Regions from separate parts of the Pseudomonas sp. S3_G06 genome, predicted to be linked through region 3. Evidence: predicted binding sites of a transcription regulator. Region 3 holds the regulator's gene; each other region holds the start of a gene.
What was found. Region 3 encodes FliA, which starts transcription of late flagellar genes. Its sites were predicted from a motif close to CTAAAGTTTNNNNNNNNNNNGCCGNTAA; they were not measured.
Positions count from the first base shown of each region.

Region 1: the regulator FliA is predicted to act here: its motif matches at 5,707-5,734, upstream of motA (flagellar motor stator protein MotA).
Region 2: the regulator FliA is predicted to act here: its motif matches at 5,482-5,509, upstream of AB4N47_RS01220 (methyl-accepting chemotaxis protein).

Region 1 is NZ_CP162738.1:4,592,491-4,599,621, forward strand. Features, by position in the region: gene AB4N47_RS20505 (trimeric intracellular cation channel family protein) at 1-93, opposite strand, end outside; gene orn (oligoribonuclease) at 199-741, opposite strand; gene rsgA (small ribosomal subunit biogenesis GTPase RsgA) at 849-1,880, shown strand; gene AB4N47_RS20520 (caspase family protein) at 2,193-3,152, shown strand; gene AB4N47_RS20525 (toll/interleukin-1 receptor domain-containing protein) at 3,152-3,637, shown strand; gene motB (flagellar motor protein MotB) at 3,743-4,783, opposite strand; gene motA (flagellar motor stator protein MotA) at 4,787-5,638, opposite strand; gene AB4N47_RS20540 (HDOD domain-containing protein) at 5,805-7,131, shown strand, end outside.
Region 2 is NZ_CP162738.1:261,126-268,256, reverse strand. Features, by position in the region: gene ispE (4-(cytidine 5'-diphospho)-2-C-methyl-D-erythritol kinase) at 1-153, shown strand, start outside; tRNA gene AB4N47_RS01250 (tRNA-Gln) at 193-267, shown strand; gene AB4N47_RS01245 (ribose-phosphate pyrophosphokinase) at 313-1,254, shown strand; gene AB4N47_RS01240 (50S ribosomal protein L25/general stress protein Ctc) at 1,396-1,998, shown strand; gene pth (aminoacyl-tRNA hydrolase) at 2,170-2,754, shown strand; gene ychF (redox-regulated ATPase YchF) at 2,777-3,877, shown strand; gene AB4N47_RS01225 (MFS transporter) at 4,022-5,239, opposite strand; gene AB4N47_RS01220 (methyl-accepting chemotaxis protein) at 5,676-7,131, shown strand, end outside.
Region 3 is NZ_CP162738.1:3,464,052-3,471,182, reverse strand. Features, by position in the region: gene flhA (flagellar biosynthesis protein FlhA) at 1-531, shown strand, start outside; gene flhF (flagellar biosynthesis protein FlhF) at 543-1,883, shown strand; gene fleN (flagellar synthesis regulator FleN) at 2,000-2,830, shown strand; gene fliA (RNA polymerase sigma factor FliA) at 2,827-3,567, shown strand; gene AB4N47_RS15485 (chemotaxis response regulator CheY) at 3,735-4,106, shown strand; gene AB4N47_RS15480 (protein phosphatase CheZ) at 4,125-4,913, shown strand; gene AB4N47_RS15475 (chemotaxis protein CheA) at 4,967-7,131, shown strand, end outside.

The DNA of each region.
Region 1 (7,131 bases), 1.1 Mb from region 3:
CACGCCGAACCAGTCCATGCCACGTCGGCCGGCGGACAGCGCGCCAGTCATGGCTTCGGCGGTGATGGCGATCAGATAGAGCATCAGCAACATGGTGGCAGTCCAGGCAGGAAGGCGCGCAGTCTAGCCATTTCAGCGCCGCACCAGAAGAGGGCGCGCCTTTCGCGAGCAGGCTCGCGAAGGCGGAAAGACGCTCCCTCAGAACTTGATGAAGTGCTTGCGGTAATGCTGCAACTCGGCGATCGATTCGCGGATGTCGTCCAGCGCCAGATGCGTGCTGCCCTTCTTGAAGCTGTCGCGCACGTCCGGAGCCCAGCGCGCGGCCAGTTCCTTGAGCGTCGAGACGTCGAGGTTGCGGTAGTGGAAGTAGCTTTCCAGCGCCTTCATGTGGGTATAAAGGAAGCGACGATCCTGGCAGATGCTGTTGCCGCAGATCGGCGATTTGCCCTTCGGCACCCACTTTTCCAGGAAGGCGATGGTCTCAGCTTCCGCCTCAGCCATGCTGATGCGGCTGTCGCGTACACGCTGGGTCAGGCCGGAATTGCCGTGGGTGCGGGTGTTCCATTCGTCCATGCGCGCGAGCACTTCGTCGCTGTGATGGATGGCGATCACCGGGCCTTCGGCCAATGTGTTCAGTTCACTGTCGGTGACGATGGTGGCCATTTCGATGATGACGTCGTTGTCCGGGTCCAGACCGGTCATTTCCAGGTCGATCCAGATCAGGTTCTGCGGGTTTTGCATATTCGGGCTCCTAGGCAATGCTGCGCAGTTTAGCCTAGGCCGGTGGCCGGGCGTGCTAAACTCGCGGCCGTTTTACCTAATCGCTGCATTCTTCAGACGGAACACCCATGGCCAAACGCCAACTCAATCGTCGTCAAAACTGGCGCATCGAAAAGATTCAGGGCGAGCGCGCCGCACGCGCCGCCAAACGCGAGTCCTCGGCGGTCGAAGCCCTCGAGGGCGGCGATCTCGGCCCTGAGCAACATGGCCTGGTGATCGCCCACTTCGGTGTGCAGGTCGAAGTCGAAGCCGTTGACGGCGAACTCGCCGGCCAAGTGTTCCGCTGCCACTTGCGCGCCAACCTGCCAGCGCTGGTCACCGGCGACAAAGTGGTCTGGCGCGCCGGCAACCAGGGCATTGGCGTGATCGTCGCGCAACTGCCGCGCAGCACCGAACTGTGCCGCCCCGACAGCCGTGGCCAGCTCAAGCCGGTTGCCGCCAACGTCGACATGATCGTCATCGTTTTCGCGCCGCTGCCCGAGCCTCACGCCAACCTGATCGACCGCTATCTGGTCGCCGCCGAACATGCCGGCATCCGCCCTCTGCTGCTGCTGAACAAATTCGACCTGATCGACGAGCAGAACGCCCCGGCGCTGAACGCGTTGCTGGCGGTGTATCGCACGCTGGGTTATCCGGTGCTGGAAGTCTCGGCGCACCACGGCGACGGCATGGAGCAACTGCAAAAGCAGCTCGACGGGCGCATCAGCGTATTCGTTGGTCAGTCCGGCGTCGGCAAGTCGTCGCTGGTCAACAGCCTGCTGCCGGAAGTCGAAACCCGCGTCGGGCCGTTGTCCGAGCTATCCGGTCAGGGCACGCACACCACCACCACCGCGCGCCTGTTCCACTTCCCTGGCGGCGGCGAACTGATCGACTCCCCGGGCATCCGCGAATTCGGTCTGGGCCATGTCAGCCGCGCCGACGTCGAAGCCGGTTTCATCGAGTTCGACGACCTGCTTGGCACCTGCCGTTTCCGTGACTGCAAGCACGATCGCGAACCGGGTTGTGCGCTGCTCAAGGCACTCGAAGACGGACGCATCCAGCAGCAGCGGATGAACAGCTATCGCTCGATCATCGCCAGCCTGCCTGAAAACGGCTATTAAACAGTCACGCCGGCGGCCCTGCGCGATGGGCTGCCGGTCGTCGGACTGCATCTGACTCACCTCTCTCCTCTTAAACGTCAGCTTCTTCTGTAGGCACTTGCACGACTGCTTGCAGGACCTTTCTGTTTTGCCGCGCAGATCTTGTAGGCCTGAGCCAGCGGCCTACATTTCTTTCCTCCTTCGCTCACAGCGACCATCGAGGAAAGCCATGCCAACCTGTCTTTTGTTCATCATCCATTCGTCTCGCGACGCCCGCCCGTGCAATACCCACAGAATCCCCGGCGCGATCCGCCTGCACAAGGCGGTGTGACCATGCGCAAGGCATTGTTCATCGGCATCAACGATTACACGCATATCGGCGGGCTCAGCGGTTGCTGCAACGACGCCATGGCCATGGCTTCGGTATTGAAAAGCAACGCCAACGGCGACCCCAACTTCAAAAATGTCGTACTGACGTCTGCCGAGGATTACCTGAGCCGAGAAAAACTCGAAGACCAGATCCGCGAGTTGTTTTCCGGCGACTGCAACGTCGCTCTGCTGTATTTCGCCGGTCATGGCGGTTTCGATGCCGACACTGACGAAGGCATGCTGATACCGCAGGACTACCGCAACGCCAAGGACGGCATCCGCATCAGCGACATTCTCAACTGGGCGGACAAAGCCACGCGGATCAAAAACAAAATGATCATCCTCGACTGCTGCGAAAGCGGTTCGGCCGGCGAAGTGCGCGCCTTGCGCAGCGAGAGCAGCATGGTCAGCGAAGGCATGACCATCCTCACCGCCTGCAAAAAAGCCGAGCCGGCACTGGAGGGCGCGCAGCACGGCGTGTTCACCGGCCTGCTGCTGCAAGCGCTGCATGGCGGCGCGGCGAATATCCTCGGCAAAATCACCCCCGGCAGCCTGTACTCCTTCGTCGACAACGCGCTCGGCCCGTGGGAGCAGCGTCCGGTGTTCAAGACCAATGTGTCGCAGTTCATTTCCCTGCGCGAAGTCTCGCCGCTGATTCCCAAGGAGATCCTGCGCAAATTGCCGGACTGGTTCGCCGAAGCCGAATCGGTCTTCCCGCTCGACCCCAGCTACGAACCCACCGAAATGGCGTTCATACCGGAGCACGGCGAGATCTTCGCCCAATTGCAAAAGTGCAACCGCCACAGCCTGATCGAACCGGTCGACGCCGAGCACATGTACTACGCCGCCATTCACTCCACCGGCTGCCGCCTGACGGCACTCGGTGCCTATTACCGCGAACTCGCCCTCAAAGGACATTTCTGATGCCAGTCTTTATCAGCTACCGCCATGTGGATCGCACTCATGCGATCGCCATCAACACCCGTCTGACCCAAGCGAAGATCAGGACTTACCTCGACGTGCTGGACCCGGAATCGCAGACCACCGACGACATCACCGGGGTCATTACCCGCAACATCACCGAGTGCACGCATCTGCTGGCGGTGGTATCGGAGAAGACTGCACTGTCGTGGTGGGTGCCGTTCGAGATTGGCGAGGCGACGATCAGCAACCGGCGGATCTGTACGTTCAAGACCGGGCCGGCACAACTGCCGATCTATCTGGACAAGTGGCCGAAGCTGAGCACGGCCAGCGACCTGGATTTCTTTATCGATGCGTATCGGGATGAGGTGTCGAACAAGCGGTCGATAACCCTGGATTCGTTCAGCGACTCGGTGAAAGGGGCGTACAAGCGCGATGCAGAGATGTTTCATGAACAGTTGAAGAATCGGATTCGTCGGGGATTCTGAGACTGTGCCGGCCTGTCCCCGATTATTTTAGTAACGCTACGAAATGGTTGGGGGCATGAAGCGATAGCCACAAAAAAGCCGACATCACTGTCGGCTTTTTTTCACTTACTGCTTCGGCGCTGGCGCCGCCCCACCCGGCTCAGCCGGTTTCGGCGCCGCATCGTCAAACAGATTCAACCGCTCGCGCAACTCGTGAGCCGGCACTGGCTGTTTGTCCGCCGGCAGCGCATTCGGATCAACCGGGGCTGCCGGAGCAGCACCGTTCTGACCTTCATCCGCCGGTTTCGCCGCCTCAGGCCCCTGCGCACCTTCGATGGCGGCCTGGGCTTTCTTCGTCAGCACGACAATATCGATGCGGCGGTTGACCGGGTTGAACGGATTTTCCCGATCAAACAACGCCGACGAGGCATAACCGACCACCCGCGCCACCTGCGCATCCGGATAGCTGCCCGCGACCAATGCGCGACGCGCGGCGTTGGCACGGTTGGCCGAGAGTTCCCAGTTGCCGTAGTCGCCAGTGCCGATGTACGGCTTGGCGTCGGTGTGGCCGCTGATGCTGATCTTGTTCGGCACCGCTTTGATGGTGTCGGCCATGGCCAGCAGGATGTCTTCGAAGTACGGCTTCAGGCGTGCGGATCCGGAGTCGAACATCGGCCGGTTCTCGGCGTCCATGATCTGGATGCGCAAGCCGTTCGGCGTGATTTCGAAAAGGATCTGATCCTTGAACTTCTGCAGTTGCGGGTTCTCGTCGACCTTGTTCTGCAGTTCTTGCAGGAGCAGTTCGAGACGCTCCTTCTCGACCTGCTCGGCCATGCCTTCAACCTGATCGGTGTCGACCGTGACCTTGTCCGGTTGCGGCTGCGACTTCACTTCCGGGTTGAGGGTGTTTTCCGGCGCCAGGGTCGGCGTACCGCCGAGGTCGATGATGTACGGCGTGCCGCTTTCGGAGAAGCCGACCGGGTCCTTGAAATAACCGGCGATGGCGATCTTCTGTTCCGGCGTAGCGGTGGACAGCAGCCACAGCACCAGGAAGAACGCCATCATCGCCGTGGCGAAGTCGGCGAAGGCGATTTTCCATGCCCCGCCGTGGTGCCCGGCGGCAATGCGCTTGACGCGCTTGACGATGATCGGCTGATTATTTTCCATTTCTTAACGACCGCGAACCGCTTGTTCCAACTCGGCGAAGCTTGGACGGTGCGCCGGGTACAGAACCTTGCGCCCGAACTCGACCGCCAGCGACGGCGGCATGCCGGACGCCGAAGCCACCAGCGAGGCCTTGATGGCTTCGTAGACGTTGAGCTCTTCCTTGGCATCGTGGGCCAGGGAATGCGCCAGCGGACCGAAGAAACCGTACGCCGCGAGAATACCGAAGAAGGTACCGACCAGTGCCGCACCCACGTGCAGACCGATCGACGCCTGGTCGCCCTCGCCCAACGAAGCCATGGTCACCACGATACCGAGTACCGCCGCAACGATACCGAAACCGGGCATGCCGTCGGCGATGCCGTTGACTGCGTGCGATGGGTGCTCGAGGTCTTCCTTGAGGCTGTACAGCTCCATGTCGAACAGGCCTTCCAGTTCGTGCGGAGCCATGTTGCCGGAAGACATGATGCGCAGATAATCGCAGACGAACGCGGTCATGCGTTCATCCTTGAGCACCGCCGGGTACTTGGCGAAGATCGGACTCGCGGCGGCATCTTCGATGTCGCCTTCGATGGCCATCATGCCTTCGCGGCGGCTCTTGTTGAGGATCTCGTAGATCAGCCCGAGCACTTCCAGATAGAAGGTGTGGGTGAAACGCGAACCGAACATGCTCAGGGATTTCTTGAGCACGTGCATCGTCATGTAACCGGGGTTGGCCTGGAGGAACGCGCCGAGGGCCGCACCGCCGATGATCATCACCTCGAAAGGCTGGATCAGGGCGGCAATCTTGCCGTGGGAGAGCACGTATCCGCCGAGCACGCTCGCGAATACGACGATGATGCCGATAATTTTAGCCATAGGTAGAAGGTACTTGTTTAAGTCGGGTTCAAGGTCATATTCGGAAGTTAAAAAATCTCTTCTTCTACTTATCGGCAAAACTGCGCCAGACTATAGCCAGTTCAGGCGAAAAGCCAATTTAGCCCATGCCGGGCGCGTCTACAGTCAGTGAAGATCTCGTCCAGACATGGCTAATGAAACGAACATTCCAGCGGTAAAACCGAGCACCCTCCAGGCTTGGGTCAAGCTGCTCGACAGCGTCCCCCTGCCCGTGCCACAAGAGGCTCACGACAAAGTCTGCCGGGCGATCCGCGACAATCGCAGCTCGCTGCGCGACATCGCCGAGTTGATGCAGGACAGCCCGGCGCTGGCCTTGAGCATCATCCGTGAGGCGAATCGTCACACCCACGGCACCATGGCCGCGCCAGCGGAAAATCTGGAGGTGGCAATCAATCGCCTGGGCCTTGCGCGCACCGAAGAATTGCTCGCGCGCCTGCCGGCCGAACCGCACCGGCAGATCCCCAAGGCTTTGCGCCAATTGCAACTGATCAGCCAACACGCGACACAACAGGCCAACGGCTTTTTTGCCAGTCGTCTGGCGCGGCTGTGGCAGGACATCCACTGGGGCAGCCTGCTGTTTTTGTCGCCGCTATGGCCATTGGCACTGACCTATCCGCAGTTGCTTGAGGAGTGGGAACTGCGGGTGATTCACAAGGGCGAGTCGGCACGTGTGGTTGAAAAGCAATTGTTCGGCGTGCGCCTGTTGAAGATTGCCGAGGCACTGGTCCAGGCCTGGCATCTGCCGATCTGGGTCGAGCAAGGCTACAAGTTGCTGCTCAGCGAACAACGCGAACTGGTCAAAGTGCTGCGCATCGCCCGTGACAGCGAGCACCCGCTGCGCCAGCAGAATCGCCTCGACGAAGACCCAACATTGCGCCGCTGGCTCAATCAACCCGCCAATACCGTGCTGCTGGCCAACGGCCTGGCGCTGTCGGCGCAACAGGCTTGGGACAGTCCGCACAGCAAGCGCTGGCAGTACCTGACCAGCCTGTATCTGCAGATTTCCATGGACGAAGTGCAGCAACAGCTGCACCAGCAAGCGGCGAACAGCGCGCGTCAGCATGCGATGCCTGATTTGTGGCACCCGGCGGTTTCGCTGATCTGGCCGTGGGGCACTCGTCGCTTGCCGGCCGGCATGCTCCCGGCCGCAGCGCCGAATGCAGATGATCTGGGCCAATGGCGTCGGCAATGCGCCGAACTGCTCGCCGAGCCCAGCCGCTTCACCAATGCCATGAGCCTGACCGTCGCCGCCCGCGAGGCACTGGTGGCGAGCGGCATGCGTCGGGTGATGATTCTGATGGCCGACCGCACGCACTCGACCCTGCGCGTGCACCAGACCGCCGGTTTGCCGAAGGATGCGGCGGCGCTGAGTTTTGCCGTCGGCCAGAGCAAAGTCCTGCAACGTCTGCTCGCTCAGCAGGCGCAGGTGCGGATCACGCCGGAGAACAACGGGC
Region 2 (7,131 bases), 2.7 Mb from region 3:
CTCACCGGAACTGGAAGTTGTGTGTTTGGGGGCTTCCCAAGCAAAGCTGAAGCTGATAAAGTCTCGGCCCTTCTGACAGAGACCCTTACAGGGTTTGTAGCGAAAGGAAGCAACGTTTCGATGTTGCATCGCAAGCTGCAAAGTCTGTTCTAAAGGAAAATCAAGTGCCCGGCACTTGAAAGCAACAGATACAGGGGCGTCGCCAAGCGGTAAGGCAGCAGGTTTTGATCCTGCCATGCGTTGGTTCGAATCCAGCCGCCCCTGCCATTTTCTCTACTCATCCAGGTTACCCTCAGCCTCTAGGTACTGCGCGTGTCCAAGATGATGGTCTTTACGGGGAATGCCAACCCCGATCTGGCTCGGCGTGTCGTACGTCAGCTGCATATCCCTCTCGGTGACATCTCTGTCGGCAAGTTTTCCGACGGCGAAATCACAGCCGAGATCAATGAAAACGTTCGCGGTAAAGACGTCTTCATTATTCAGCCGACCTGCGCTCCGACCAACGATAACCTGATGGAACTGGTAGTGATGGCTGACGCCTTCCGCCGCTCCTCGGCTACTCGTATCACTGCTGTTATTCCTTATTTTGGTTATGCCCGTCAGGATCGCCGTCCGCGTTCCGCACGTGTGGCTATCAGCGCGAAAGTCGTTGCTGACATGCTTACCGTAGTCGGCATCGACCGTGTTCTCACGGTTGATCTGCATGCTGACCAGATTCAGGGCTTCTTCGATATTCCGGTAGATAACATCTACGGCTCCCCGGTTCTGGTGGATGACATCGAAGATCAGCGCTTCGAAAACCTGATGATCGTGTCTCCGGACATTGGTGGGGTCGTGCGTGCACGGGCTGTTGCCAAGTCGCTGGGCGTCGATCTCGGGATCATCGACAAACGCCGTGAGAAAGCCAATCACTCTGAAGTGATGCATATCATCGGTGATGTCGAAGGGCGTACCTGTATTCTCGTCGATGACATGGTCGATACCGCCGGCACCCTGTGCCACGCGGCCAAGGCCCTGAAAGAGCATGGCGCAGCCAAGGTCTTTGCCTATTGCACACACCCTGTGCTGTCGGGCCGGGCCATCGAGAATATCGAAAATTCCGTGCTGGACGAGCTGGTGGTGACCAACACCATCCCGCTGTCCGCTGCAGCACAAGCCTGTGCACGTATCCGTCAACTGGATATCGCACCGGTTGTTGCCGAAGCGGTTCGCCGCATCAGCAATGAAGAATCGATCAGCGCGATGTTCCGTTAAGGGCCCTGCCCTTCGCGAAATGTCTCGTTGACGAAAAGCGCCCCGCCCCGGCATTCCTGTCGGGGCGGGGCTTTTTTGCCCATACCGTGTTCGGCGCTGGTCGCAAACGCCACTCGGTCATGGCTATTTTGGAGATACAAAATGAACGATTTTACTCTGAATGCTGAAGTGCGTTCCGACCTGGGGAAAGGTGCGAGCCGCCGCCTGCGTCGTCTCGCAAGCCTGGTTCCAGCTGTAGTTTACGGTGGCGACAAAGCCCCTGAATCCATCAGCATGCTGGCCAAAGAAGTTGCCAAACTGCTCGAAAACGAAGCGGCTTACAGCCACATCATCGAGCTGAACGTTGGTGGCACCAAGCAGAACGTCATCATCAAGGCGCTGCAGCGTCACCCGGCCAAAGGCCACGTGATGCACGCTGACTTCGTACGCGTTGTTGCCGGCCAGAAACTGACCGCCATCGTGCCTGTACACTTTGTTGGCGAAGAAGCTCCAGTGAAGAAAGGCGGCGAAGTTTCGCACGTTGTTGCTGAAATCGAAGTGACCTGCCTGCCAAAAGATCTGCCTGAGTTCATCGAAGTCGATCTGTCGAAAGCTGAAATCGGCACCATCATCCACCTGTCGGACCTCAAAGCTCCTAAAGGTGTTGAGTTCGTTGCTCTGGCACACGGCGATGACAAGGCTGTTGCCAACGTCCACGCTCCACGTGTTGCTGCAGAACCTACCGAAGAAGGCGCAGCAGAGTAATTCACTCTGTCATGCCGGAGTGAGCAAGTAACATCGCGGACTGGAACGTAGCGAGAAAGCGGGCGAGAACGCGGAGTTTACATCCATGGTAAATGAGCATTTTTCGTCCACTTTCGCCGCTTTCCCCGATCACGGCGATGTTATCCACCACTCCAAGGAAGGGCCCCTATCGTGACTGCCATCAAACTGATCGTTGGCCTGGGAAATCCAGGCGCTGAATACGAACAGACCCGGCATAACGCAGGGGCCCTTTTTGTTGAGCGCATCGCCCACGCACAGAATGTGAATCTTGTGGCTGATCGCAAATATTTCGGCCTGACCGGGCGCTACTCGCATCAGGGTCAGGATGTTCGTCTGCTGATTCCCACCACCTACATGAACCGCAGCGGCCAGGCCGTGGCGGCACTCGCCGGTTTCTTCCGCATCAAGCCTGAAGAAATCCTCGTGGCGCATGACGAACTCGACTTGCCTCCGGGCGTTGCCAAGCTCAAGCAGGGCGGCGGCCATGGCGGTCACAACGGGTTGCGCGACATCATTGCGCAACTGGGCAATCAGAATACGTTCTACCGCCTGCGGCTTGGCATCGGCCACCCGGGCGTTGCCAGTATGGTTTCAAATTTCGTCCTGGGTCGTGCGCCACGCGCCGAACAGGAAAAACTCGATGCCAGCATCGACTTTGCCCTCGGCGTGCTGCCGGATATCCTCGCCGGGGAATGGAACCGCGCGATGAAAAACCTGCACAGCCAGAAGGCCTGACTTTTACCCGAGGGGAAACACCATGGGATTCAATTGCGGCATCGTCGGCCTGCCTAACGTCGGCAAGTCCACCCTGTTCAACGCCCTGACCAAATCCGGTATCGCGGCCGAGAACTTCCCCTTCTGCACCATCGAGCCGAACAGCGGCATTGTGCCGATGCCGGATCCGCGTCTGGAAGCCCTGGCGGCCATCGTCAATCCCAAGCGCATCCTGCCGACCACCATGGAGTTCGTCGACATCGCCGGCCTCGTCGCTGGCGCCTCGAAAGGTGAAGGCCTGGGCAACAAGTTCCTGGCCAACATCCGTGAAACCGACGCGATCGCTCACGTGGTGCGCTGCTTCGAAGACGACAACGTGATCCACGTTTCCAACAGCGTCGACCCGAAACGCGACATCGAAATCATCGACCTGGAACTGATCTTTGCCGACCTCGACAGCTGCGAGAAACAACTGCAGAAAGTCGCGCGCAACGCCAAGGGCGGTGACAAGGACGCCGTGGTTCAGAAGGCTTTGCTCGAGCAACTGATCGCGCACTTCACCGAAGCCAAGCCGGCACGCAGCCTGATGAAAAACATGAGCGCGGATGAGAAAGCCGTGATCAAGGGCTTCCACCTGCTGACCACCAAACCGGTCATGTACATCGCCAACGTGGCTGAAGACGGCTTCGAGAACAACCCGCACCTGGACGTGGTCAAGGCCATCGCCGAAGAAGAAGGCGCCATGGTCGTTCCGGTGTGCAACAAGATCGAAGCGGAAATCGCCGAGCTCGACGACGGCGAAGAGAAGGACATGTTCCTCGAGGCCCTGGGTCTGGAAGAGCCTGGCCTGAATCGCGTAATCCGCGCCGGCTACGAAATGCTCCACCTGCAGACCTACTTCACCGCCGGTGTCGAAGAAGTCCGCGCCTGGACCGTCAAGGTCGGTGCCACCGCCCCACAGGCCGCCGGCGTGATCCACACCGACTTCGAAAAAGGCTTCATCCGTGCCGAAGTCATCGCCTACAACGACTTCATCCAGTACAAGGGCGAAGCCGGCGCCAAAGAAGCCGGCAAATGGCGCCTGGAAGGCAAGGATTACATCGTCAAGGACGGCGACGTGATGCACTTCCGCTTCAACGTCTAAGCAACAGCCGGGCAAGAAAAAGCCGCGTTTGATACGCGGCTTTTTTGTGCCCGAAAGATTGTTAAAAGATCGCAGCCTTCGGCAGCTCCTACAGATGTACATCTATCCCCTGTAGGAGCTGCCGAAGGCTGCGATCTTTTGATCTCAAGCTTTTTTAGTACGCGGTAAAAAGATCGCCAACACACCAAACAACGGCAGAAACGAGCACAGGAAGTACACATACTCAATCCCGTGCACATCCGCCAGATGCCCGAGCAGCGCCGCGCCAATCCCGCCGAAACCAAACATCAGTCCGAAGAAGATCCCGGCAATCATCCCGACATTACCCGGCACCAGTTCCTGCGCGTACACCACGATCGCCGAAAATGCCGACGCCAGAATGAAGCCGATCACCACGCTGAGAATGCTGGTCCAGAACAGATCGACATGCGGCAGGATCAAGGTGAATGGCGCCACCCCCAGGATGGAAAACCAGATCACTGCCTTGCGCCCGATCTTGTCGCCAATCGGTCCACCGAAGAACGTCCCCGCCGCCACTGCGCCCAGGAAAAGGAACAAGTGCAGCTGCGAGCTGGCAACCGACAGGTCGAACTTCTCGATCAGGTAGAAGGTGAAGTAGCTGGTGAAACTGGCCATGTAGAAATACTTGGAAAACACCAGCAGCCCCAGCACCACCAGCGCACTGGTCACCCTGCCCTTCGACAAGCCGTGCGTCGCCGCTTGGCCGGCCTTGAGTTTGAACAGGTTGAGGTGATTGGCGTACCAACGGCTGATGCGGTACAGCACAAACAGCGCAAACACCGCGAACAGACCGAACCACGCCACATTGCCTTGGCCGAAGGGAATGATGATCGCTGCCGCCAGCAACGGGCCGAACGCGGAGCCGGCATTGCCGCCGACCTGAAAGGTCGATTGCGCCAGACCAAACCGGCCGCCCGAGGCCAGTCGCGCAACACGCGAGGCTTCCGGGTGAAAGGTTGACGAGCCAATGCCGATCAGCGCCGCCGCCAGCAGAATCAATGGGAAGCTGCCGACCACCGACATCATCAGAATGCCGATCAACGTACACACCGTGCCCGCCGGCAACAGCCACGGTTTGGGGTGGCGATCAGTGTGATAACCGACCCACGGCTGCAAGAGCGACGCGGTCAACTGGAAGGTCAAGGTGATCAGGCCGACCTGGGTGAAGGTCAGGCCATAATTGGCTTTGAGCATCGGGTAGATCGACGGCAGCACCGACTGGATCAGGTCATTGATCAGATGCGCCAGCGCCACCGCGCCGATGATGCGCATCACCAAGGGGCTGCTTTGCGGAGCAGCGGTCGCCGAGGCAGCGGCGGTCTGAACGTTGCTGATAGCCATGGAAAATTCCGGACAGCAGATGGGTGCCCGCAGGCAGGTGCGCCAATGTGCCATTTTTCGGTGCGCCAGCGCTATCCCCTTAGCCAGCTAACTAAGTTATTGATGACACACCACCGTGTAGGAGCTGCCGAAGGCTGCGATCTTTTGATCTTGCTTCTAAGCATCAAAGTCAAAAGATCGCAGCCTTCGGCAGCTCCTACAGGGGATCGCTGGTGGCGAAAGTGATAGCGCAACGCCATGGTCTGAATCTTGCCTTGCTTCTGCCCTTGAACACGATCGCCTTACAAAGGCGCTCGACAATGGGAAGTTTCGCTACAGAGCCGGCCTACAGAGCGGGCATGGGTGAACTTTCGAGGCCTTTTAGAGGGCACAGGCCGCAGCCGAAAGGTTCGCGATGCACGCCAATGGTGCGTGGTGTCCAGAGGAGTCATGAGGCATGCAGGCTTTCCTTTCACCGGGGATCAAATTGCTGGGGCGGTTTGGCTTCGCAGGTAAATTCCAATTGTTGTTTCTGCTGTTCATTCTGCCGCTGGCCGGCAGCCTGTTGATGATCGGCCATGACTATCGCGAGAAGCTCAACCTGATTTCGGGCGAACGTGCCGGCGTGCGTCAGTTGCTCGCGCTGGATGCGCTGGACAACCTGCTCGCCGCGCAACGCGACCGCGCCGCCCGCTGGCGCGCCACCGAGACCAATCGCCAGCCGACACCGGCCACCCTCGCCGCCATGGCTGCCTTCGACGGCGTGCAACCGGCGGTGCTGCAAGCCACCACCGAGCTGGGCAATGCCCTGAACCAGCAAGGTGCCGACGGCGCAATCCTCGAACGCTTTCAGGCGCTGCAAACCGCACTCAATGGCCTGGATACGAAAAGCCTCAGCAATGTCGGCTGGTGGCCGGACGGTTATGACCGCTTCACCAATGCCTTGGGCGCGCTGCAAGCCTTGCGCGAGCAGATTGTGATGGACAATCGCCTGACCCTCGCGCCGTGGCTGGAAACCTACCTGCTGACGCAGATTTCCACGCAACACGCACCGGACCTGATCGAGCGGGTCGGCCGTCTCGCCGCGGTCGGCCAGGCCTCGGTGGTCTCCGGGCAGTTCACCCTGCAGAGCCGCCTGCAGTTGCGCGACCTGCGCAGCCGCATTGGTGACGCCCGCGAGCAACTGGTGAAAACCGCCGGCCTGCTGGAGGCGCGTCTGCCAGTCGAGCTGCAAGCCTGGGCCGGTCAGTATCACGACAGCCTGAAACACCTCGACAGCGGCCTGAAAGTCCTCGACGACGGTGTGTTTGGCGGCAGCATCAACCTCAAGCCAGAGGACTTCGAACGCAGCCTCGACGCGCTGCTCACCGACCTCGCTTCCCTGCGCCAGCAATCCCTGGTCGCGCTGGATCAGCGGCTTGATGCGTATTACAGCTCGGCGATCCGCCAGTTCATTGTTGTCGCCGCAATCTTCGGTTGCCTGCTGTTGGCCGCGTTGTACCTGTTCGTCTGCCTGCAAGCCTCGATCCGCCGCAGTGCCAGCAGCATCACCTTGCTCGCTGAGGCCTTGCGCGACGGCAACCTGAGCCTGCAAGTGCCGGTGGTGGGGCGCGATGAGCTGGCAGCGATCAGCACCGCGCTCAACGTCGCCGTGGTGCAGCTGCGCAGCAGCATGCTCGGCGCCGACCACGAGACCTCGCAGTTGAGCAACGCGGTGCGCAGCCTCAACCAACACTCCAGCGGCGCGCTCGGTGAAGTTGAGGCGCAGCAGTTGCAGATCAGCCAGATCGCCGCTGCCGCCACGCAATTGGCCGCGACCTCGCAAGGCGTCGCGCAGAGTTGCGAACAGGCTTCCGGCAGCGCCCAGCAAACCCGGCGCATCGCCGCCGACAGCAGCCGCGACAGCCAGCGCA
Region 3 (7,131 bases):
GAAGAGCTGGTGCCGGGCGTGGTTTCGCTGTCGCAGTTGCTCAAGGTCCTGCAAGCGCTGCTCGCCGAGCACGTGCCGGTGCGCGACATTCGCAGCATCGCCGAAGCGATCGCGAACAACGCTGCCAAGAGTCAAGATACCGCCGCGCTGGTCGCCGCTGTGCGGGTCGGCGTATCCCGTGCAATCGTCCAAAGCATTGTAGGCACTGAGTCCGAGCTGCCTGTAATCACATTGGAACCAAGGTTGGAACAGATATTGCTCAATAGTCTGCAGAAGGCAGGACAAGGCTCGGAAGAGGGCGTTCTGCTGGAGCCGAGCATGGCCGAGAAGCTGCAGCGTTCGTTGATCGAAGCGGCCCAGCGTCAGGAAATGCAAGGCCAACCGGTGATCCTGCTGGTAGCAGGCCCGATTCGCGCGATGCTCTCGCGCTTCGGTCGCCTCGCAGTGCCAGGCCTGCATGTACTGGCCTACCAGGAAGTACCGGACAACAAGCAAGTGACCATCGTTGCGACAGTAGGGCCCAACGGCTGAGGTAGTGGTTTATGCAAGTTAAGCGTTTTTTCGCCGCCGATATGCGTCAGGCCATGAAGCTGGTTCGCGATGAGCTGGGCGCTGATGCCGCCATCATCGGCAACCGCCGCATTGCCGGCGGCGTCGAGTTGACGGCGGCTCTGGATTACAAATTGTCGGCGCTGGCGCCACGGGTTCCGAACATGGAACTCGAAGACGAGCTGCGCAAGACCCAGTCGCGCATCGTCACCGCCCAGGCCGAGCTGAGCCTGCGTGGCGAAGCCGACGGCAACACCAATCAGCAGTTGTTCGCCGGGCTGCCGTTGACCGCAGGCCTGCCGCTGACCGCTGCCGAACCGTTGAGCGAGCCGACCTACGCCGCACCGACGCGCCCGGCCGCAGCGCCTGCGCAGGCCTCGGCGGGCGTCGATCCGCGTGCGCTGGATTCGATGCGTTTTGAATTGAACAGCCTGCGCGAGCTGATGGAAGTTCAGCTCGGCACCCTGGCCTGGAATCAGCTGCAAGGCAGCCGTCCGGCCCAAGCCAATCTGTACCGCCGTCTGCAGCGCATCGGCCTGTCCGGCCCGCTGTCGCGCGATCTGCTGGCGATGATCACCGATATCGAAGAACCGCGTCAGGCCTGGCGCATGCTGCTGGCGCACCTGGCGCGGATGATTGCCGTACCGGAAGTCGAGCCGCTGGAAGAGGGCGGTGTGATTGCCATGGTCGGCCCCGCCGGCATGGGCAAGACCACCACGCTGGCCAAGCTCGCCGCGCGTTACGTGCTCAAGTACGGCGCGCAGAACGTTGCACTGGTGAGCATGGACAGCTTCCGCATCGGCGCGCAGGAACAACTGAAAACCCTCGGGCGCATCCTCAACGTGCCGGTAACGCACGTCGATCCGGGTCAGTCGCTGGTGCAGGCATTGGATCCACTGCTACGCAAACGCGTGGTTTTGATCGATACTGCCGGCCTGCAAGCCAGTGATCCGGCGTTGCGCATGCAGCTCGAGAGCTTGGCCGGGCGTGGCATTCGCTCAAAAAATTATCTGGTCCTGGCAACCACCAGCCAGAAACAGGTTCTAACCGCCGCTTATCACAGTTACAAGCGTTGCGGGCTGGCCGGCTGCATCCTGACTAAACTGGATGAAACGGCCAGTCTCGGCGAAGTGTTGAGCCTGGCGATCAGTCATGAATTGCCGGTCGCGTATCTGACCGATGGCCCACGGATTCCGGATGATTTGCATCTGCCGCGCCGTCATCAACTGGTCAGCCGCGCCGTCAGCGTGCAAATGCAGGAAGAACCCAGCGAAGAAGCCATGGCTGACATGTTCGCTGATATCTATCACAGCCCGACCAAGCAGGTTGGCTGAGGTAATCATGAACAGTTTTTGTACCTACATCGATGGTCTGCCACGCATTGTTCCGATCAGGAACGCGCAGCCAGTAATGTGGCCTCCGTCTATGCAAGACAAGGTAAAGAAATAACATGGGCAGCATGCATCCCGTACAGGTGATCGCGGTGACCGGCGGCAAAGGTGGCGTCGGCAAGACTAACGTGTCAGTGAACTTGTCGCTGGCGCTGGCAGAGCTTGGCCGTCGGGTCATGCTGCTGGACGCCGACCTGGGCCTGGCGAACGTCGACGTTCTGCTGGGGCTGACACCCAAGCGCACACTGGCCGACGTCATCGAAGGCCGTTGCGAACTGCGCGACGTGCTGTTGCAGGGGCCGGGCGGGATTCGCATCGTGCCGGCGGCCTCCGGCACGCAGAGCATGGTGCACCTGAGCCCGGCGCAGCACGCCGGCCTGATCCAGGCGTTCAGCGACATCGGCGACAATCTCGACGTGCTGGTGATCGACACCGCTGCGGGTATTGGTGACTCGGTAGTCAGTTTCGTACGCGCCGCCCAGGAAGTGTTGCTGGTGGTCTGCGACGAGCCGACTTCGATCACCGACGCTTACGCGCTGATCAAGTTGCTCAACCGCGACTACGGCATGAACCGCTTCCGCGTCCTGGCCAACATGGCGCAGAGCCCGCAGGAAGGGCGCAACCTGTTCGCCAAGTTGACCAAGGTCACGGATCGCTTCCTCGACGTCGCCCTACAATACGTCGGCGCCGTGCCGTACGACGAAAGCGTGCGCAAAGCGGTGCAGAAGCAGCGCGCCGTCTACGAAGCCTTTCCCCGTTCCAAGTGCGCGCTGGCCTTCAAGGCCATCGCCCAGAAGGTCGACACCTGGCCGCTGCCGGCCAACCCGCGCGGGCATCTGGAATTTTTCGTCGAGCGTCTCGTGCAGCAAACCGCAGGGCCTGTGATATGACCGCCAGTGGCATGAATCTTTACAAAAAGTCGGCGCGTGACGCGCAATACGAATTGATCGAGCGTTACGCGCCACTGGTCAAGCGCATTGCCTATCACTTGCTGGCGCGCCTGCCGGCCAGCGTGCAGGTCGAAGACCTGATCCAGGCCGGGATGATCGGTTTGCTCGAAGTCTCGACCAAATACGACGCCAGCAAAGGCGCCAGTTTCGAAACGTACGCGGGCATTCGAATCCGCGGCGCGATGCTCGATGAAGTGCGCAAAGGGGATTGGGCGCCACGCTCGGTTCACCGTAATACCAGGATGGTCAGCGACGCGATTCGCTCGATTGAAGCTAAAACCGGCCGTGACGCTAAAGATCACGAGGTTGCGGCCGAACTCCAATTGAGTCTCGACGATTACTACGGGATTCTGAATGACACCTTGGGCAGTCGCCTGTTCAGTTTCGACGACCTCTTGCAGGACGGCGAACACGAAGGGCTGCACGAGGATGGCGCCAGTGCTCATATGGAGCCGTCACGCGATCTGGAAGATGAACGCTTCCAGGCGGCGCTGGCGGACGCGATTGCCAATTTGCCGGAGCGTGAGCGACTGGTGTTGGCGCTGTACTACGACGAAGAGCTGAACCTCAAGGAAATCGGTGAAGTCCTTGGCGTCAGTGAATCGCGGGTCAGCCAGTTACACAGCCAGTGCGCGGCCCGTCTGCGGGGGCGTTTGGGGGAGTGGCGAGCGCGCTGAAGGCAGTGTGGGGACACTGCGAAACGAGGCTGGTGCGGTGATGAACGGCGCCGGTCTCGATCCGTTGTGCTCCAGACAAACTTTAAGTGCTGCGCCGATTGATTGAAGTGGCGCGTCCAGGTGCTGGGCGCGTTTAAGACTGCTTGGAGGTCGAATTGAACAAAGACATGAAAATCCTCATCGTTGATGACTTCTCAACGATGCGGCGGATCATCAAGAACCTGCTGCGCGATCTTGGGTTCACCAACACCGTCGAGGCCGACGATGGCACCACTGCCATTCCGGTGCTCAACAGCGGCAGCATCGACTTTCTGGTAACGGACTGGAACATGCCGGGCATGACCGGTATCGACCTGCTGCGTCACGTGCGCGCCGATGAAAAACTCAAGCACCTCCCGGTGTTGATGGTGACTGCTGAAGCCAAGCGCGAGCAGATCATCGAGGCCGCCCAGGCCGGTGTGAACGGTTACGTGGTCAAACCTTTCACGGCTCAAGCGTTGAAAGACAAAATCGAGAAGATTTTCGAACGCATCGGCTGATGAATGCGCGGGGGAGCTATGGAGCATAACGAATCATCACAGGGCGATTTCGAATCGACCCTGAAAAAACACGCGGTCGAACTGGTCGAGAGCCTTGAAAAAGGCAAGTTCGGCGACGCGGTGCAACTGATCCATGAGCTCAATCAGACCCGTGACCGCGGCCTGTATCAGGAAGTGGGCAAACTCACACGTGAACTGCACAGTGCGATCGTCAATTTCCAGATTGATCCGCACATGCCGCAGGCCGAGGAAGTGTCGCAAATCACCGACGCCACCGAACGCCTGGGCTATGTGGTCAAGCTGACGGAAGCCGCGGCCAACCGCACCATGGATCTGGTGGAAAGCGCCACGCCGGTGGTCAACAGTCTCGCTGATGAAGCGCAGACGTTGAGCGCCGATTGGGGCCGCTTCATGCGTCGCGAGGTCGGGGCTGAAGAGTTCCGCGAACTGGCGCGCCGGGTCGACGGTTTTCTGTCACGCAGCAGCACGGACAACCGTGCGGTGTCGAGCAACCTCAACGACATCCTGCTGGCTCAGGATTACCAGGACCTCACAGGTCAAGTGATCAAGCGTGTGACCCAACTGGTCACCGAAGTCGAAAGCAATCTGCTCAAACTCGTGCTCATGGCCAGTCAGGTCGACCGCTTTGCGGGCATCGAACATGACCGCGCCGCAATGCTTGCTGAAAAAGATCCACAAAAACATCTCTCGCAGGGTGAAGGTCCGCAGATTCATGCCGATAAACGAGAAGACGTTGTGTCCGGTCAGGACGATGTGGACGATTTGTTATCCAGCCTTGGATTCTAGAGTTTCGGAATTCGGGTTTTTTGGGTTTTTAGACCTGTAGGAGCACCCCATTAATGAGCTTCGGCGCCGATGAAGAGATCCTTCAGGATTTCCTGGTTGAGGCCGGCGAGATTCTTGAGCAACTGTCCGAACAACTGGTCGAGCTGGAAAGCCGCCCGGATGATGCAGATCTGCTCAATGCAATTTTTCGCGGTTTCCACACTGTAAAAGGGGGCGCCGGCTTCCTTCAGCTCAATGAGCTGGTGGAGTGCTGTCACATCGCCGAAAACGTGTTCGACATCCTCCGTAAGGGTGAGCGTCGCGTTGATGCAGAACTGATGGACGTTGTGCTCGAAGCACTGGACGCGGTGAACAGCATGTTCAGCGAAGTCCGTGAGCGTGCACCGATTACCGCCGCCACGCCGGAACTGCTGGCCGCGCTGGCGCGTCTGGCCGAGCCGCAATCGGCGGATGAAGCCGTTGCCGCACCAGTAGAAGCGGTGGCAGAACCGGTCGCCGAAAGCGCATCGGAAGACATCACCGATAACGAATTCGAACAACTGCTGGACTCGCTGAACGCCGTCAAGGCCCAGGCCGAGGCTCCGGCCGCTGTCGCTGCTCCCGCGCAGGTTGCCGACACGGCGGCCAGCGATGAAATCACCGACGCCGAGTTTGAATCGCTGCTCGATCAACTGCATGGCAAAGGCCAGTTTGCTGTCGATGCGGTCGCTCCGGCGGCACCAGCAGCGCCGGCCGCACCTGCTGCGGGCGACAGCTCGGACATCACCGACGACGAATTCGAAGCCTTGCTCGATCAGTTGCACGGCAAGGGCAACTTCGCCGTTGACGCGCTGGAATCGGCCATCGCTTCGGCGCCGGCAGCACCTGCTGCACCGGCAGCCGCTGCGGCCGGCAGTGACCTGATCAGCGATCACGAATTCGAATCGCTGCTCGACGAATTGCACGGCAAAGGCAAGTTTGACGCCAGCGCTGCGACTGCGGGTTCCGCGTCGAGCGTCGCCACGCCAGCGGCGAAAGCTCCGGCTGCCGCTGTTGCACCGAAGCCTGCCGCCAAGCCTGAACCGAAAGCCGAGGCGCCGAAACCGGCCGCCGCTGCTGCTCCGGCTCCGGCCCGCGCGCCAGCCGCTGCACCGGCAGAAAAGCCGGCCAGCGAAGCTGAAACCACCGTACGCGTCGACACCGCGCGGCTCGACGAGATCATGAACATGGTCGGCGAGCTGGTGCTGGTGCGTAACCGTCTGGTGCGTCTGGGCCTCAACAGCGGCGACGAAGCCATGTCCAAGGCCGTATCTAACCTCGACGTGGTCACCGCTGACCTGCAGACCGCCGTGATGAAGACGCGGATGCAGCCGATCAAGAAGGTCTTCGGGCGCTTCCCGCGTCTGGTTCGTGACCTCGCGCGGCAGCTGAAGAAAGAGATCAACCTGGAACTGGTGGGTGAAGAAACCGACCTCGACAAAAACCTTGTCGAGGCCCTGGCCGACCCGCTGGTCCACTTGGTGCGCAACGCCGTCGACCACGGCATCGAGTCGCCGGAAGAACGCGAAGCATCGGGCAAGGCCCGTGGCGGTCGCGTGGTGCTGGCGGCCGAGCAGGAAGGCGACCATATCCTGCTGTCGATCTCCGACGACGGCAAAGGCATGGACCCGAACGTCCTGCGTTCGATCGCGGTAAAACGCGGTGTGATGGACAAGGACGCGGCCGATCGCCTGAGCGATACCGAGTGCTACAACCTGATCTTCGCCCCGGGTTTCTCGACCAAGACCGAGATCTCCGACGTGTCCGGCCGTGGTGTCGGCATGGACGTGGTGAAGACCAAGATTTCCCAGCTCAACGGTTCGATCAACATCTACTCGACCAAGGGCCAGGGCTCGAAGATCGTCATCAAGGTGCCTTTGACCCTGGCGATCATGCCGACGCTGATGGTCATGCTCGGCAATCAGGCCTTTGCGTTCCCGCTGGTCAACGTCAACGAAATCTTCCACCTCGACCTGTCGACCACCAATGTCGTCGACGGTCAGGAAGTGGTGATCGTGCGCGACAAGGCGCTGCCATTGTTCTACCTCAAGCGCTGGCTGGTCAGCTCCGCCGCTCACGAAGAGCAGCGCGAAGGCCATGTGGTGATTCTTTCGGTGGGCACACAGCGGATCGGCTTCGTCGTCGATCAACTGGTCGGCCAGGAAGAAGTGGTCATCAAGCCATTGGGCAAAATGCTCCA